2 regions of the Shinella sp. 20P9.1.1 genome follow, and region 1 is predicted to be linked to the other one. Evidence: predicted binding sites of a transcription regulator. Region 1 holds the regulator's gene; the other holds the start of a gene.
The links. The regulator PhoB, encoded in region 1, activates phosphate uptake and scavenging genes when phosphate is short. The targets are predictions, from matches to a motif close to TGTCATNNANCTGTCAT.
Positions count from the first base shown of each region.

Region 2: the regulator PhoB is predicted to act here: its motif matches at 4,256-4,272, upstream of phnF (phosphonate metabolism transcriptional regulator PhnF).

Region 1 covers NZ_JBYOLC010000002.1:207,490-214,622, reverse strand. Annotated here, with positions in the region: gene argF (ornithine carbamoyltransferase) at 119-1,030, opposite strand; gene AC27VQ_RS04630 (aspartate aminotransferase family protein) at 1,059-2,249, opposite strand; gene AC27VQ_RS04625 (GcrA family cell cycle regulator) at 2,673-3,203, shown strand; gene phoB (phosphate regulon transcriptional regulator PhoB) at 3,333-4,016, opposite strand; gene phoU (phosphate signaling complex protein PhoU) at 4,038-4,766, opposite strand; gene pstB (phosphate ABC transporter ATP-binding protein PstB) at 4,817-5,632, opposite strand; gene pstA (phosphate ABC transporter permease PstA) at 5,646-6,947, opposite strand; gene pstC (phosphate ABC transporter permease subunit PstC) at 6,971-7,133, opposite strand, start outside.
Region 2 covers NZ_JBYOLC010000001.1:269,712-276,844, reverse strand. Annotated here, with positions in the region: gene phnL (phosphonate C-P lyase system protein PhnL) at 1-273, opposite strand, end outside; gene phnK (phosphonate C-P lyase system protein PhnK) at 338-1,114, opposite strand; gene AC27VQ_RS01250 (alpha-D-ribose 1-methylphosphonate 5-phosphate C-P-lyase PhnJ) at 1,111-1,995, opposite strand; gene AC27VQ_RS01245 (carbon-phosphorus lyase complex subunit) at 1,992-3,098, opposite strand; gene phnH (phosphonate C-P lyase system protein PhnH) at 3,101-3,709, opposite strand; gene phnG (phosphonate C-P lyase system protein PhnG) at 3,709-4,188, opposite strand; gene phnF (phosphonate metabolism transcriptional regulator PhnF) at 4,296-5,024, shown strand; gene AC27VQ_RS01225 (class I SAM-dependent methyltransferase) at 5,021-5,803, opposite strand; gene AC27VQ_RS01220 (ABC transporter ATP-binding protein) at 5,803-6,609, opposite strand; gene AC27VQ_RS01215 (FecCD family ABC transporter permease) at 6,606-7,133, opposite strand, start outside.

The DNA of each region.
Region 1 (7,133 bases):
TGAGCGCGCTCTTGCCCGATCATTCCATACCGGGCGGGCATACGCCAGAGAAAGCGCCTTCCGGCGCTTCGTGATGGCCCCTAGATCGTGCGGGCGGCACGGTTTTTCAAGACGCGTCTCAGACGGCGCCGAGGCACCAGGCGAGGATCGACTTCTGTGCGTGCAGGCGGTTTTCCGCCTCGTCGAAGACCACGGACTGCGGGCCGTCGATGACCTCGTCCGTCACCTCCTCGCCGCGATGGGCCGGCAGGCAGTGCATGAACAGCGCATCCTTGTCGGCGCGCGCCATCAGCTGCTTGTTGACCTGATAAGGCTGGAAGATGTTGTGGCCGCGGGCGCGATGCTCCTGGTTCATCGAGACCCAGCAGTCGGTGACGACGAGATCGACGCCGTCGATGATGGCGTCAGGATCATGGCCGAGCAGGATGTTGCCGCCATTGTCGCGCGCCCAGTTCAAAATCTTGTCGTCGGGCTCCGAGCCCATCGGCACGGCCATCTTCATCGTGTAGCCGAAGCGGGCGGAGCCCTCGACGAAGGAATGCAGCACATTGTTGCCGTCGCCGGTCCAGGCGAACGTCTTGCCCTTGGCGAGACCACGATGCTCCTCGAAGGTCATGACGTCGGCCATGATCTGGCAGGGATGCGTCAGGTCCGTCAGCGCGTTGATGACGGGAACGGTGGCATGCTCGGCAAGCTCCAGCAAGCGGTTGTGGTCCGTCGTGCGGATCATGATGGCATCGACATAACGCGACAGCACCTTGGCGGTGTCGCCGATCGTCTCGGCGCGGCCGAGCTGCATTTCCGTGCCCGACAGGAACAGCGTCTCGCCCCCGAGCTGGCGCATGCCGACATCGAAAGAGACGCGCGTGCGGGTGGAGGGCTTCTCGAAGATCATCGCGAGCATCTTGCCGGCGAGCGGTCGCTCTTCCTTGCCGGCCTTGTTGGCTGCCTTGCGCTTGTGCGCATCGTCCATGATGACGCGGAGATCGCTTTCCGAAACGGCGGAAAGGTCGAGGAAATGCTTGGCCATGATGTGTCCTGTCTGTCCTGGTCTCTGATCAGGCGGCTTTCGCCGCCGTCAGCTTTTCGGCTGCGCGCTCGATGCGGGCGAGCCCTTCGCGTGCTTCTTCGGCGGTGACGGTGAGCGGCGGCAGCAGCCGCAGCACATTGTCGCCGGCCGGCACGCCCAGCAGTTTTTCCGCGCGAACGGCCTTCAGGAGGTCGGCGACGGGGATTTTCGCCTTGATGCCGAGCATCAGGCCCTCGCCGCGCACATCCTCGATCACCTCGGGGAAACGATCCTTCAGCGCCGCAAGGCCCTGACGGAAGACCAGCGCCACGTCGCGCACATGTTCGAGGAAGCCGTCTTCAAGCACGACGTCGAGCACGGCATTGCCGACGGCCATGGCAAGCGGATTGCCGCCATAGGTCGAGCCATGCGTGCCAGCGACCATGCCGGAGGCGGCTTCATTGGTGGCAAGGCAGGCGCCGAGCGGAAAGCCGCCGCCGATGCCCTTGGCGACCGCCATGATGTCGGGCGTCACGCCCGCCCATTCATGGGCAAAGAGGCGGCCCGTGCGGCCGACGCCGGACTGGACCTCGTCGAGGATCAGCAGCAGGCCGTATTCGTCGCAGAGCTGGCGCAACTCCTGCATGAATTCCTTCGAGACGGGACGGATGCCGCCCTCGCCCTGCACCGGCTCGATCAGGATGCCGGCGGTTTCCTCGGTGATCGCATCCTTGACGGCGGCGATATCGCCGAAGGGCAGCTTCAGGAAGCCGGGAGCCTTGGGGCCAAAGCCTTCGATATACTTCTCCTGTCCGCCGGCCGCGATCGTCGCGATCGTGCGGCCATGGAAGGCGCCGTCGAAGGTGATGATATGGAACTTGCCGGGATGGCCCTTGGCGAAGTGATGGCGGCGCGCGGTCTTGATCGCGCATTCCAGCGCTTCGGCACCCGAATTGGTGAAGAACACCTTGTCGGCGAAGGTCGCGTCCGTCAGCCGGCGGCCGAGGCTTTCCTGGCCGGGCACCTCATAGAGGTTGGACAGGTGCCAGACCTTGTCGGCCTGATCCTTCAGCGCGGCGACGAGATGAGGATGCGCATGGCCCAGCGAATTGACGGCGACGCCGGCGGCGAAATCGAGATATCGCTCGCCATCTTCGGCGATCAGCCAGACGCCCTCCCCGCGCGTGAACCGGAGCGGCGCACGCATATAGGTTTCATAGAGCGGCGCGGCATCGGCCATGGCGCGTATCCTCCGAAAAGAGATGCGAAAAAAGACGTCTGACACTTGACTTTTCCGGGCTCCAGAAAAATCAAAAGCCGCCTTTCGGCGGCATGCGGCACTATCGGCATTTCACCTGGGGATGTCAACAAAATCGCACCCCGAGTGACGCTGAACCTCCCGCAAGGTGAGGATTCACGGCACGCGCGGAAGGTGTCTCCATCGAGTCACACCCGACCAGCAAGTTGGGGAAAACCTCGAAATCGATTCGCGCCGATTCCCGCGACTCTTGTCACAGAGTCCCCCGGTCTCTAGGTTAAAGACCAATTACTAGACTGCATGCGGCGGAACTAGTCACCAAAAGAGTTGAAGGCGTTCAGGTTCCGGATCTGTCCGGGACGCGACGAGGGATTCCCGCATCGAACGCCGAGCGGAGACGAAAACATGAACTGGACAGACGAGCGCGTCGAAAGACTCAAGAAGCTCTGGGCCGAGGGTTTGAGCGCGAGCCAGATCGCGGCACAACTCGGCGGCGTCAGCCGCAATGCCGTCATCGGCAAAGTGCACCGGCTGAACCTGCCGGGCCGCGCCAAGGCCGGCGGAACGCAGGCCACCGCCCGCCCGAAGCGCCCGGCGCCGGCGGCCCCCCGCCCCGCGACCTTCCAGGCCCGTGCCGTCACGCCGCGCACCGCAGCCCGTCCGGCAGCGATCGCCAAGGACGACATGGACACGGAATTCGAGGCCGTCGCCGAACAGCTCCCGGTTCCCGCCAACGGCAACAATGTCGTCGTGCCGATGTCGCGCAAGCTGGAACTGACGCAGCTCACCGAGCGCACCTGCAAGTGGCCGATCGGCGATCCGCTGAACGAAGACTTCCATTTCTGCGGCAACGAATCCCCTGACAATTCGCCCTACTGCACCTACCACCAGCGCCTCGCCTACCAGCCCTCGGCCGAGCGCCGCCGGATGCGCTGACAGCAATCGATATGAAATGAAAACGGAGCCGAAAGGCTCCGTTTTTGTTTGAGGCGATGGATGGCAGCCCCAAAACGCAAACAGGCCCCGCAGGGCCCATTTCCGTCCTTGGGAGGAATGGCGGATCGCTCAGGTTTCCAGCGAATAGCCGGCGCCGCGGACAGTGCGGATGACGTCCTGCATATTGGCGAAGTTGAGCGCCTTGCGCAGACGGCCGACATGCACGTCGACGGTGCGCTCGTCGACATAGATGTCGTGGCCCCATACACCGTCCAGCAGCTGCGAGCGCGAGAAGACGCGGCTCGGCGAGGTCATCAGGAATTCCAGGAGGCGGAACTCCGTCGGGCCGAGGCGAACCTCGCGGGTGCGACGGTGGACGCGGTGGGTCTCGCGGTCGAGCTCGATATCGCCGCAGCGCAGCACCGTCGAGACGACCTCGGGCTTGGCACGGCGCAGCATGGCGCGCACGCGCGCCACCAGTTCCGGCGTCGAGAAGGGCTTGACGACATAATCGTCGGCGCCGGTGGCCAGACCACGCACTCGCTCGCTCTCCTCGCCGCGCGCCGTCAGCATGATGATCGGCAGGCGCTCGGTTTCCGGCCGCTGGCGCAGGCGCCGGCACAGCTCGATGCCGGAAACGCCCGGCAGCATCCAGTCGAGGATGAGGAGGTCGGGCATGCGCTCCTGCAAGCGCATTTCCGCCTCGTCACCCGATAGGATCGTATCGACCTCGAAACCCTCGGCTTCGAGATTGTAGCGCAGGAGAACGCTCAGCGCCTCCTCGTCTTCCACGACGGCTATTCTGGGCACCATGGACAGGGTTCCTGCTCAAACTTACTCGGACGCTTCGGCGATGTCGGCCGCGACGACCGATGTCGATGTATCGTCCTTCGGGCGCTCGCCTTCCGGCTGGGAGCCGGTCGCCATGTAGTAGATGGTTTCGGCGATGTTGGTCGCGTGGTCGCCGATGCGCTCGATGTTCTTGGCGCAGAACAAAAGATGCGTGCAGGGCGTGATGTTGCGCGGGTCTTCCATCATGTAGGTCAGCAGTTCGCGGAACAGCGAGGTGTAGATCGCATCGATCTCGTCGTCGCGCTCGCGGATGGCCTTGGCCTTGTCCACCGAGCGGGTGGCGAAGACGTCGAGCACTTCCTTGAGCTGCATCAACGCCAGTTCGGCGAGATGCTCGAGGCCGCGGGCGAGCTTGCGCGGCATGCCCGAGCTCTGCACGGCAATCACGCGCTTTGCGGTGTTCTTGCCGAGGTCGCCGACGCGCTCCAGTTCGGCAGCGATGCGGATCGTGCCCATGATTTCGCGCAGGTCCGCCGCCATCGGCTGGCGCTTGGCGATGGTGACGATCGCCTTTTCGTTGATCTGGCGCTCGGCATTGTCGAGGATGACATCCTCGGAAATGACCTTCTGGGCCAGCGCCACGTCGGTGGAAACGAGGGCGCGGACGGAATCCGCCACCATCTGCTCGGCCGTGCCGCCCATTTCGGAGATGCGGCGGGAGAGGTACTTCAGTTCTTCGTCGTAAATCGAAACAATATGGGTCGATGACATCGTTCTGTCCTTAATGCGCTCGGGTTTCAGGGGCGTCAGCGACGAAAGCGTCAGCCGAAGCGGCCCATGATGTAGTCCTGCGTGCGCTGGTCATCCGGGTTGGTGAACATCTTGTCGGTGTCGTTCTCCTCGACGAGGTTGCCGAGGTGGAACATGGCGGTGCGCTGCGAGACGCGGGCCGCCTGCTGCATGGAGTGCGTCACGATGACGATGGTGAAGTTGGCGCGCAGCTCGTGGATGAGCTCCTCGACCTTGGCCGTCGCGATCGGGTCGAGTGCCGAGCAGGGTTCGTCCATCAGGATGACTTCGGGGCTGACGGCGACGGCGCGTGCGATGCACAGGCGCTGCTGCTGGCCGCCGGAGAGGCCCGTGCCGCCTTCCTGCAGGCGATCCTTCACCTCGTTCCACAGGCCGGCCTTCTGAAGGCTCTTTTCCACGATGGCGTCCATGTCGGCCTTCGACTTGGCAAGACCGTGGATGCGTGGGCCGTAGGCGACGTTTTCGTAGATCGACTTCGGGAACGGGTTCGGCTTCTGGAAGACCATGCCGACGCGGGCGCGCAGTTCGACGACGTCGATGTTCGGGTCGTAGATATCGTCCGTATCGAGCGTGATGCGGCCGGTGACGCGGCAGCCGTCGATCGTGTCGTTCATGCGGTTCAGCGTGCGCAGGAAGGTCGACTTGCCGCAACCCGACGGGCCGATCAGCGCCGTCACGGTGTTTTCGCGGACGTTGAGATTGACGTCGTAGAGGGCGCGCTTGTCGCCGTAATAGACCGAAACGTCCTTGCCGATCATCTTGTAGGAAATGTCGTTCATTTTCTTGTCCAGCGCTTTCTCGACTGCTGCTTCTAACATCATGTTCATAGGATCGGTCCTTCTACCAGCGCCGTTCGAAACGGCGGCGCAACAGGATGGCGCCAACATTCATGAGGATGAGGAAGATGAGGAGCACCATGATGGCGCCCGAGGTGCGCTCCACGAAGGCACGCTCGGCCTCGTTCGCCCACATGTAGATCTGTACCGGCAGAGCCGTGGAGGGTTCCAGCGGCGTTCCGGGAATATCGGCGACGAAGGCGACCATGCCAATGAGCAGCAGCGGTGCGGTTTCGCCGAGCGCATGCGCCAAACCGATGATCGTGCCTGTCAGGATGCCCGGCATGGCGAGCGGCAGGACGTGGTGGAACACGGTCTGCATCTTGGATGCGCCGAGGCCGAGGGCGGCGGAGCGGATCGACGGGGGCACGGCCTTGAGGGCAGCGCGGGTCGCGATGATGATCGTCGGCAGCGTCATCAGCGTCAGCACCAGGCCACCGACGAGGGCTGCCGAGCGCGGGAAGCCCGCGAAATTGACGAAGACGGCGAGACCGAGCAGACCGTAAACGATCGACGGCACGGCGGCGAGGTTGTTGATGTTCACCTCGATCAGATCCGTGAAGCGGTTCTTCGGGGCGAATTCCTCGAGATAGATCGAAGCGGCGACGCCGATGGGCAGCGACAGCACCAGAACGATCAGCATCATGTAGAGCGAGCCGACGATGGCAACGCCGAGGCCTGCCGCTTCCGGACGGCTCGATGCGCCGTTGATGAAGAGGCCAGTGTTGAAGTGCTTGGAGAGCGCGCCGCTTTCGACGAGCGTGTTCATCCAGCCGACCTGCTTGTCGGAGATCTTGCGGTTGTTTTCCGCTACCGAGAGATCGATCTGGCCTTTGAAGGCCGAGTCGAGATCACCGTGCGCAAGGAATGTCACCGTCTGCGTGGTGCCGATGATCGCCGGATTGGCGACGACCATGTCGCGGAACTGCGTGCGAACGCTGTCCGAGATCATGCCGTTGACGGCCTTGAGGCCGGCACGGTCCTTTTCATCGACGCCGAGAACCTTGGCGAGCGCGTTACGGGCAACGACCGGATAGTTGGCCGAGACCAGCTTCTGCGGGTTGGTGGCGCGCTCGTTGTTCTTGTCGATGACCTGTTCGGAGAACTCGACCGGAATGGTGATCATCGACTGCTGAAATGCGGTGTAGCCCTTGGAGACCACAGAAAACAGCAGAAGGAACAGGAAGAGCAGACCGAAGGCGATCGCTGCCATGCCGAAGAGGCGGAAGCGGCGCTCGGCGGCGTAGCGGCGGCGAAGGCCGATGTCGCGGCGTTCGGGTTTGGCGGTGACGCCAAGGGCGGCCATCGAAGGGCTCGTGGAGACCTGGCTCATTCGTACTGCTCCCGGTATTTGCGCACGATGTAAAGGGCGTAGATGTTCAGGCAAAGCGTGATGAAGAACAGCGTGATGCCGAGTGCGAAGGCCACCAGCGTCTGCGGCGAGGTGAATTCGAGGTCACCCGTCAGCTGGTTGACGATCTTGACGGTCACG
Region 2 (7,133 bases), on a different contig from region 1:
GCGCACCGACAGGATGGTGCGCGGATCGGCGATCGCGAGATCGAGCAGGCGACCGCCATGCTCGATCAGGATCTGGCCGCTGTCGACGGCATAGTTGCCATAGACCATCTTGAGCAGCGAGCTCTTGCCGATGCCGGACGGGCCGCCCAGCACGACGCATTCGCCTGCTTTTACCGAGAAGCTCACATTGGACATGACGGGCAGGCGGATGCCGTCGCGAAGATGCATCGTGAAACTCTTCGCGACTTCGGAAACAACGAGGGGTGTCGGCATATTATTTTTCCTTTTGACGCATGGTCTTGGCCGAAAACCGGTTCCCACTTTTCGGGACCATGCTTCACACCTGAAGGATCGAGGAAACGAGGAGCTGGGTATAGGCTTCGCGCGGATCGTCGAGCACGCGGTCGGTCAGGCCCTGCTCGATGACGAGGCCGTCCTTCATCACCATCATGCGGTGCGACAGGAGGCGCGCGACGGCAAGATCGTGCGTGACGATGATCGCCGAGAGGCCGAGATCCTGGACGAGGCCGCGCAGCAGATCGAGCAGGCGGGCCTGCACCGAAACGTCGAGGCCGCCGGTCGGCTCGTCCATGAAGATCAGGCGCGGCGCGGTCACGAGGTTGCGGGCGATCTGCAGGCGCTGGCGCATGCCGCCGGAGAAGGCGCGCGGCTGGTCGTCGATGCGGTCGGTGCTGATCTCCACCCGCCGCAGCCAATCGCCGGCCGTCTCGCGGATCTGGCCATAGTGCCGGTCGCCGACGGCCATCAGGCGTTCACCGACATTGGCGCCGGCCGAAACAGCCATGCGCAGGCCATCGGCCGGGTTCTGGTGCACGAAACCCCAGTCGGTGCGCATCAGGAAGCGGCGTTCCGCCTCGCTCATGCGGGAGAGTTCGCGCATGTCGCCGTCGCGCATGCGGTATTCGACGGCACCGGAGGTCGGCATCAGGCGGGTGGCAAGGCAGTTGAGCAGCGTCGTCTTGCCCGAGCCGGATTCGCCGACGATCGCCAGCACTTCACCCGGCCAGAGATCGAAGGAGACGTTCTGGCAGCCGATGCGCGCGCCGTAGAATTTCGAGATATCGCGGACTTTGAGAAGCGGAATGTCGGTCATTCGGCAGCCTCCTTGTTATAGGCGAGATGACCACGGTGGCCGTGGGCGCAGCGGTTTTCGCAATGGTCGGTATCCGAGCAGACGAACATTCGCCCGCCCTTGTCGTCGAGCACCACTTCGTCGAGATAGACATTCTCAGCGCCGCACAACGCGCAGGGTTTGTCGAAGCTCTGGATCTCGAAGGGATGGTCCTCGAAATCGAGGCTGACGACCTCGGTATAGGGCGGCACCGCATAGATGCGCTTCTCGCGGCCGGCGCCGAAGAGCTGGAGCGCCTCGGACATGTGCATCTTCGGATTGTCGAATTTCGGTGTCGGCGACGGGTCCATCACATAGCGCCCCTCCACCTTCACCGGATAGGCATAGGTCGTGGCGATATGGCCGTTGCGGGCGATATCCTCGTAGAGCTTGACATGCATGAGGCCATATTCTTCCAGCGCATGCATCTTGCGCGTCTCGGTCTCGCGCGGTTCGAGGAAGCGCAGCGGCTCCGGGATCGGCACCTGATAGACGAGCGTCTGGCCGGCCGTCAGCTTCTCCTCGGGGATGCGGTGACGCGTCTGGATGATCGTCGCCTCGCGCGTCTTGGTCGTGACAGCCACATTGGCGACCTTCTGGAAAAAGGCGCGGATGGAGACGGCATTGGTCGTATCGTCCGCCCCCTGGTCGATGACCTTCAGCACATCCTGCGGTCCGAGGATCGCCGCCGTCACCTGCACGCCGCCGGTGCCCCAGCCATAGGGCATGGGCATTTCGCGCGAGGCAAAGGGCACCTGATAGCCGGGGATCGCGATCGCTTTCAGGATCGCGCGGCGGATCATGCGTTTCGTCTGTTCGTCGAGATAGGCAAAATTATAGGTCGCCAGTTCTGCCGTGCTCATTCTGCGGCCTCCGGAAGATCGGTGTCGGTGTTTTGCGCAGCCTCGTATTCGCGGCGCATGCGGCGCACGAGGTCGAGTTCAGCCTGGAAGTCTACGTAGTGCGGGAGCTTCAGGTGCTCGACGAAGCCGGTCGCCTGCACATTGTCGGAATGGGAGATGACGAATTCCTCGTCCTGCGCCGGCGCTACGATGTCCTCGCCGAACTCTTCCGCCCGCAGCGCCCGGTCGACCAGCGACATGGCCATGGCCTTGCGCTCGCTCTGGCCGAAAACGAGGCCGTAGCCGCGGGTGAACTGCGGCGGGTTCTTCGCCGAGCCCTTGAACTGCGCGATCATCTGGCATTCGGTGATCTGGATGCGGCCGAGCGAGACGGCAAAGCCGAGCTCCGGCATGTCCAGCTCCACCTCGACCTCGCCGATGCGCACTTCGCCCACGAAGGGATGGGTGCGGGCATAACCGCGCTGCGTGGAATAGCCGAGCGCCAGCAGGAAGCCCTCGTCGCCACGGGCGAGCGCCTGCAGGCGCAGGTCGCGGGCCATCGGGAATTCCAAGGGCTCGCGGGTGATATCGCCGGCGACATGGCCATCCGGCATGTCGCCGTCATCCTCGACCAGGCCTTCACCGGCCAGAATGTCGGAGACGCGCATGACCGGCTCACCGGCCTCGTCGCGTTCCAGCGGGGCATCAATCTCTTCGTCCGTCAGAAGCGACGGATCGAGCAGGCGGTGCGTATAGTCGAAGGTCGGGCCGAGCAGCTGGCCGCCCGGCAGGTCCTTGTAGGTCGCCGAGACGCGGCGCTCGACGAGCATCTCGCCCGTCTCGACGGGTTTGGAATAGCCGAAGCGTGGCAGCGTGGTGCGGTAGGCGCGCAGGATGAAGATCGCCTCGATCATGTCGCCGCGCGCCTGCCGGACGGCAAGTGCGGCAAGCGAACGGTCGTAGAGCGAGGCTTCCGCCATCACGCGGTCGACGGCAAGGCCGAGCTGGGCGACGATCTGCTCGATGCCGATGGCCGGCAGCGAACGGTCGCCGCGTCGGCGGTCGGCGAGAAGACGGTGGGCGTTGGAGATGGCGGCTTCGCCACCCTTGACGGCAACGTACATGGTTACGCCTCTTTCACACTGATGACGGTGGTGCGCGGCAGGCAGACGATCCTGTCGCCGGCAACGAGGATCAGATCGACGCCGCGCGGGAATTTCTGGCGGTTCTCCGCCCAGAACTGCGGGAACATGTCGGGCAGGCCGACCGGCGCGATTTCCTCCTGCATGCGGATGCCCGGCCCTTTCAGGACGAGCGGCCGGCCGCCTTCGAAGGCCTCGATTTCGACGACCAGCGTCGTGGAACGGTCCGGATATTCCTGCGTGCCCTGCGCGAAGAGGCAGAAATTCGGCAGCATCGCGCCCTTCTCGATGAAGGCGAAGCGGGCGTTCTGGCGTTCCTCCGCCAGCACCGCGCCGGCATTGAAGGCAAGCCAGCCGGGCAAGGCGGAGGCGGCGAGCGCCGGCGTCAGCCAGACGGTGGTGTCATGATCGCAGAGCGTCAGCGCGATGGCGCCGGCGGCCGGTGTCATCGGCTTGGGCGGCGTGACGGTCGGGGCGATATCGCCGATCATGCCCGGACGGGCCATGCAATCCATCAGCGTGCGGAAGACGGCTTGGGCCTGGAAGACCGGCTCCTGAAAACCGCCGGAAAAGGCGAGTGTATCCAAAGTCATCAGTCCTCTCCGCGAACCATGGTGAAGAAATCGACGCGGGTGGCGGCCGTCTGGCGGGCTTTTTCGGCATCCTCATCGGCAATGCGCGCCGCGATAACGGAAAGCAGCGCATCCACTTCGGCCCGGTGGGCCGGCTGCTGGAAGAGCGCACCGAAGATCGCCGAAAGCCGGGCCTTCGCGCCATCGGTACCAAGCGCTTGGCCATGACCGACCGTGCCATCCGCAAGACGGATGCTGGCGCGGCTCACCGTCGCCTCGCCGAGATTGAACGGCGCACCGCCGCCACCAATGCGGCCGCGCACCATGATGAGACCCGTTTCCGGCCCGCGCACCGGCTGCACGACCGGCTTGTCCGCAAGCGCGTCGAATGCCGCCTGCAATTCCTTCCGGCTCGCCTTCGCAAGCAGGCCCATCGCCCTCTGCCGTTCCGCCGCCGCGCCCTTTGCGGCTGCTTCGGACATTTTCTCAACTGATGCCATTGCCTCATCTCCAAATGTCTATTAATCTAGACAACCGAACATCTAAGTCTTGTCTTAATCGGCCGGAATGACAAGGGTGTGACAGCGGGCGAAATCGCGGGGCGAAAATGGTGGAACGGCAATCGGGCGTGGCGCTCTGGCGGCAGATCGCCGACCGCATGCGGCTCGCAATCAACAATGGTGATTTCGACGAAACCGGTATGATGCCGCCGGAAATGACGCTGGCCGCCCGCTTCGGCGTCAACCGCCACACGGTGCGCAGCGCCATGGCGGCACTGGCGGAAGAAGGCATCGTGCGCCCCATCCAGGGCATCGGCACCCGCATCGAGCGGCGCGACCGGCTGCGCTTTCCGATTTCGAAGCGCACGCGCTTTTCGCAGGGCCTCGGCAATCAGACGCGCGACATAGAAAGCAAGATGCTGGAGGCGGCAACCGAGGTTGCACCATCGATCGTGGCCGAAGCCCTCGGGCTCCCCATCGGCACGCTCTGTGTGCGCATGGAAACCGTCAATAGCGCCGACAAACGCCCCATCTCGCGCGCGACTCATTATTTCCCGGCCGACCGTTTCGGCGAGATCGGCGGGATTTTCGAGCAGACCCGCTCCGTCACCGCTTCGTTCCGCAAGCTCGGCGTCGCCGACTATGTGCGCCGCTCAACGGAAATCTCGGCCATTCACGCCGAGGGCGACGATATCCGGCACCTGAAGCTTTCGCCCGGTGCGATCATCCTCGTCGCGACAGCCATCAACACCGACCTTGCGGGAACGCCGATCCAGTTTTCCCGCACCCGCTTCGCCGCCGACCGTGTCAAGTTGACAGTGGAGCCGGAAGCCTAAACAGGCTTGCGGCAGCAGAGAATAAAGCGACGATAAAGCAGCGTGCGCAGCGTATTGCGCAGGTCCGCCGTCCGGCGTTGTGCCCTGGCGATGGGGGCGTGGGAACCAATCGTCATATCGCGGAAACCGGCCGCCTCCAGCAAGGTCAACACGCGCTCGACCGTCAGCCCGTCGCCAAAAGGCAGGCGCTGCATGATGCTGGAATGCCGATCGCTCATCGCGCCGTCATAATTCGGGTCGGTGCCGATGAACCGATCGAGCACCGCGATGGCGCGGCTTGCCAGCCGGCCGAGCCGCGTTGGGGCGGCCCAGTCGCCATCGAAGAACAGCAGCATGCCGCCGGGCTTCAGCATGCGGTGCCATTCCGCAAAGGCCTGCTCGGGCGTCGTCAGCGTCCATACGAGATGGCGACAGACGATGGCGTCATAGCTTTCGTCCGGCTCCATCGGGTTTTCCGCGTCGGCGAGCAGAAAGCGAAGGCCCTTGGCGCGCTCATGCTTCTTGCGCGCCACCGACAACATCGCCTCGGAAAAATCGAGCGCCGTCACCTCATGACCGAGCGACAGCAGCAGGCGCGTCACCTCCCCCGTACCGCAGGCAAGCTCCAGCACGCGGCACGGCTCCGGCCCCAGATGCGCGCGGATCGCCGCCGCCCAGGCGTCGAATTCCGGCCCTTCGGGAATACGGTGGCCGAAGGCGAGATCGAAGGTTTGCGAGCGGCGGGACCAATAGTCCCGGATGTCTTCCTTCAGATGGTCGTTGGAGAGCGTGCCGTGCATCACGTCCCCTCGTTGGCAACGAGTTTCAGCCGCAGCGGCCGCGGCTCCGGGCGGCGATAGCGGATGAAGCAGCCGCCGGCACTGTCCCGCTCCACATCCACGGTGACGCCGAAGACTTCCAGCAGACGCTGCGGCTCCAGCACCTTAGCCGGCGTGCCCAGCGCCACGATGCGCCCACCCTGCATGACGGCGATTCGGTCGCAGAACATGGCGGCGTGGTTGAGATCGTGCAGGGCCGCAACGACCGTCAGCTCCTGCTCGCGCACCAGCTGGAGCAGGCTGATCTGGTGGCCAATATCGAGATGATTGGTCGGCTCGTCGAGCAGCAGGATCGGCGATTGCTGGGCAAGCGCTCGAGCGATATGCAACCGCTGCCGTTCGCCGCCTGACAGTGTGTGCCAGAGCCGGCCGGCGAAATGCGCCATATCGACCTCCTCCAGCGCCCGGTCGACGATGGCATCATCGGTCCGCGACCAGGGCGTGAGCGCGCCGAGATAGGGCGTACGGCCGAGCTCGACGGCCTGGCGCGCGGTGATGCGCTCGGTCGTTTCCGCCTGCTGCTCGACAAAGGCGATGCGCCGGGCGATGGCCTGACGGCCGTGATCCGAAAGCGGCGTGCCGTCGAGCAGGACGGCGCCGGCCTGCGGCTTGCGGATGCCTGACATCAGCGACATCAGGCTCGTCTTGCCGGAGCCGTTCGGGCCGATGATGCCGAGGAATTCGCCGGGGCGCACATCCAGCGAGACATCCGACAGGATGGTCGCACCACCGGCCGACCAGTGCAGGTTTTTGGCAGACAGTGTCACAGGGCAGACCTCCTCTGGCTGAGGATGAGCGCGAAGGCGGGCGCGCCGAACAGTGCCGTGATGACGCCGATGGGCAGGACCTGGCCGGGGATGATGACACGCGACAGCACGTCCGCCGCGATCATGAAGATGGCGCCGATCAGCGCCGAGGCCGGCAGAAGCAGGCCATGCCGCACGCCGACCACCATGCGCGCGGCATGGGGAATAACGAGGCCGACGAAGCCGATCGAGCCGACGATGGAAACCATGGTCGCCGTCATCAGCGCGGAAATGGCGATCAGCACGACATAGACCCGGCGCACGGGAATGCCGAGCGAGGCGGCCGATTCCGTGCCGAAGGTGAAGGCATCGAGCGCGCGGGCGTGCCACAGGCACACGAGAAGCCCGAGGATCGCTACCGGCAGCGCCAGCCAGACATCCGGCCAGCGCACGCCCGAGAGATTGCCGAGCAGCCAGAACATGATACCGCGTGCCTGCTCCGCGCTCGCCGCCTTGGTGACGATGAAGGAGGTGAGCGCGTTAAA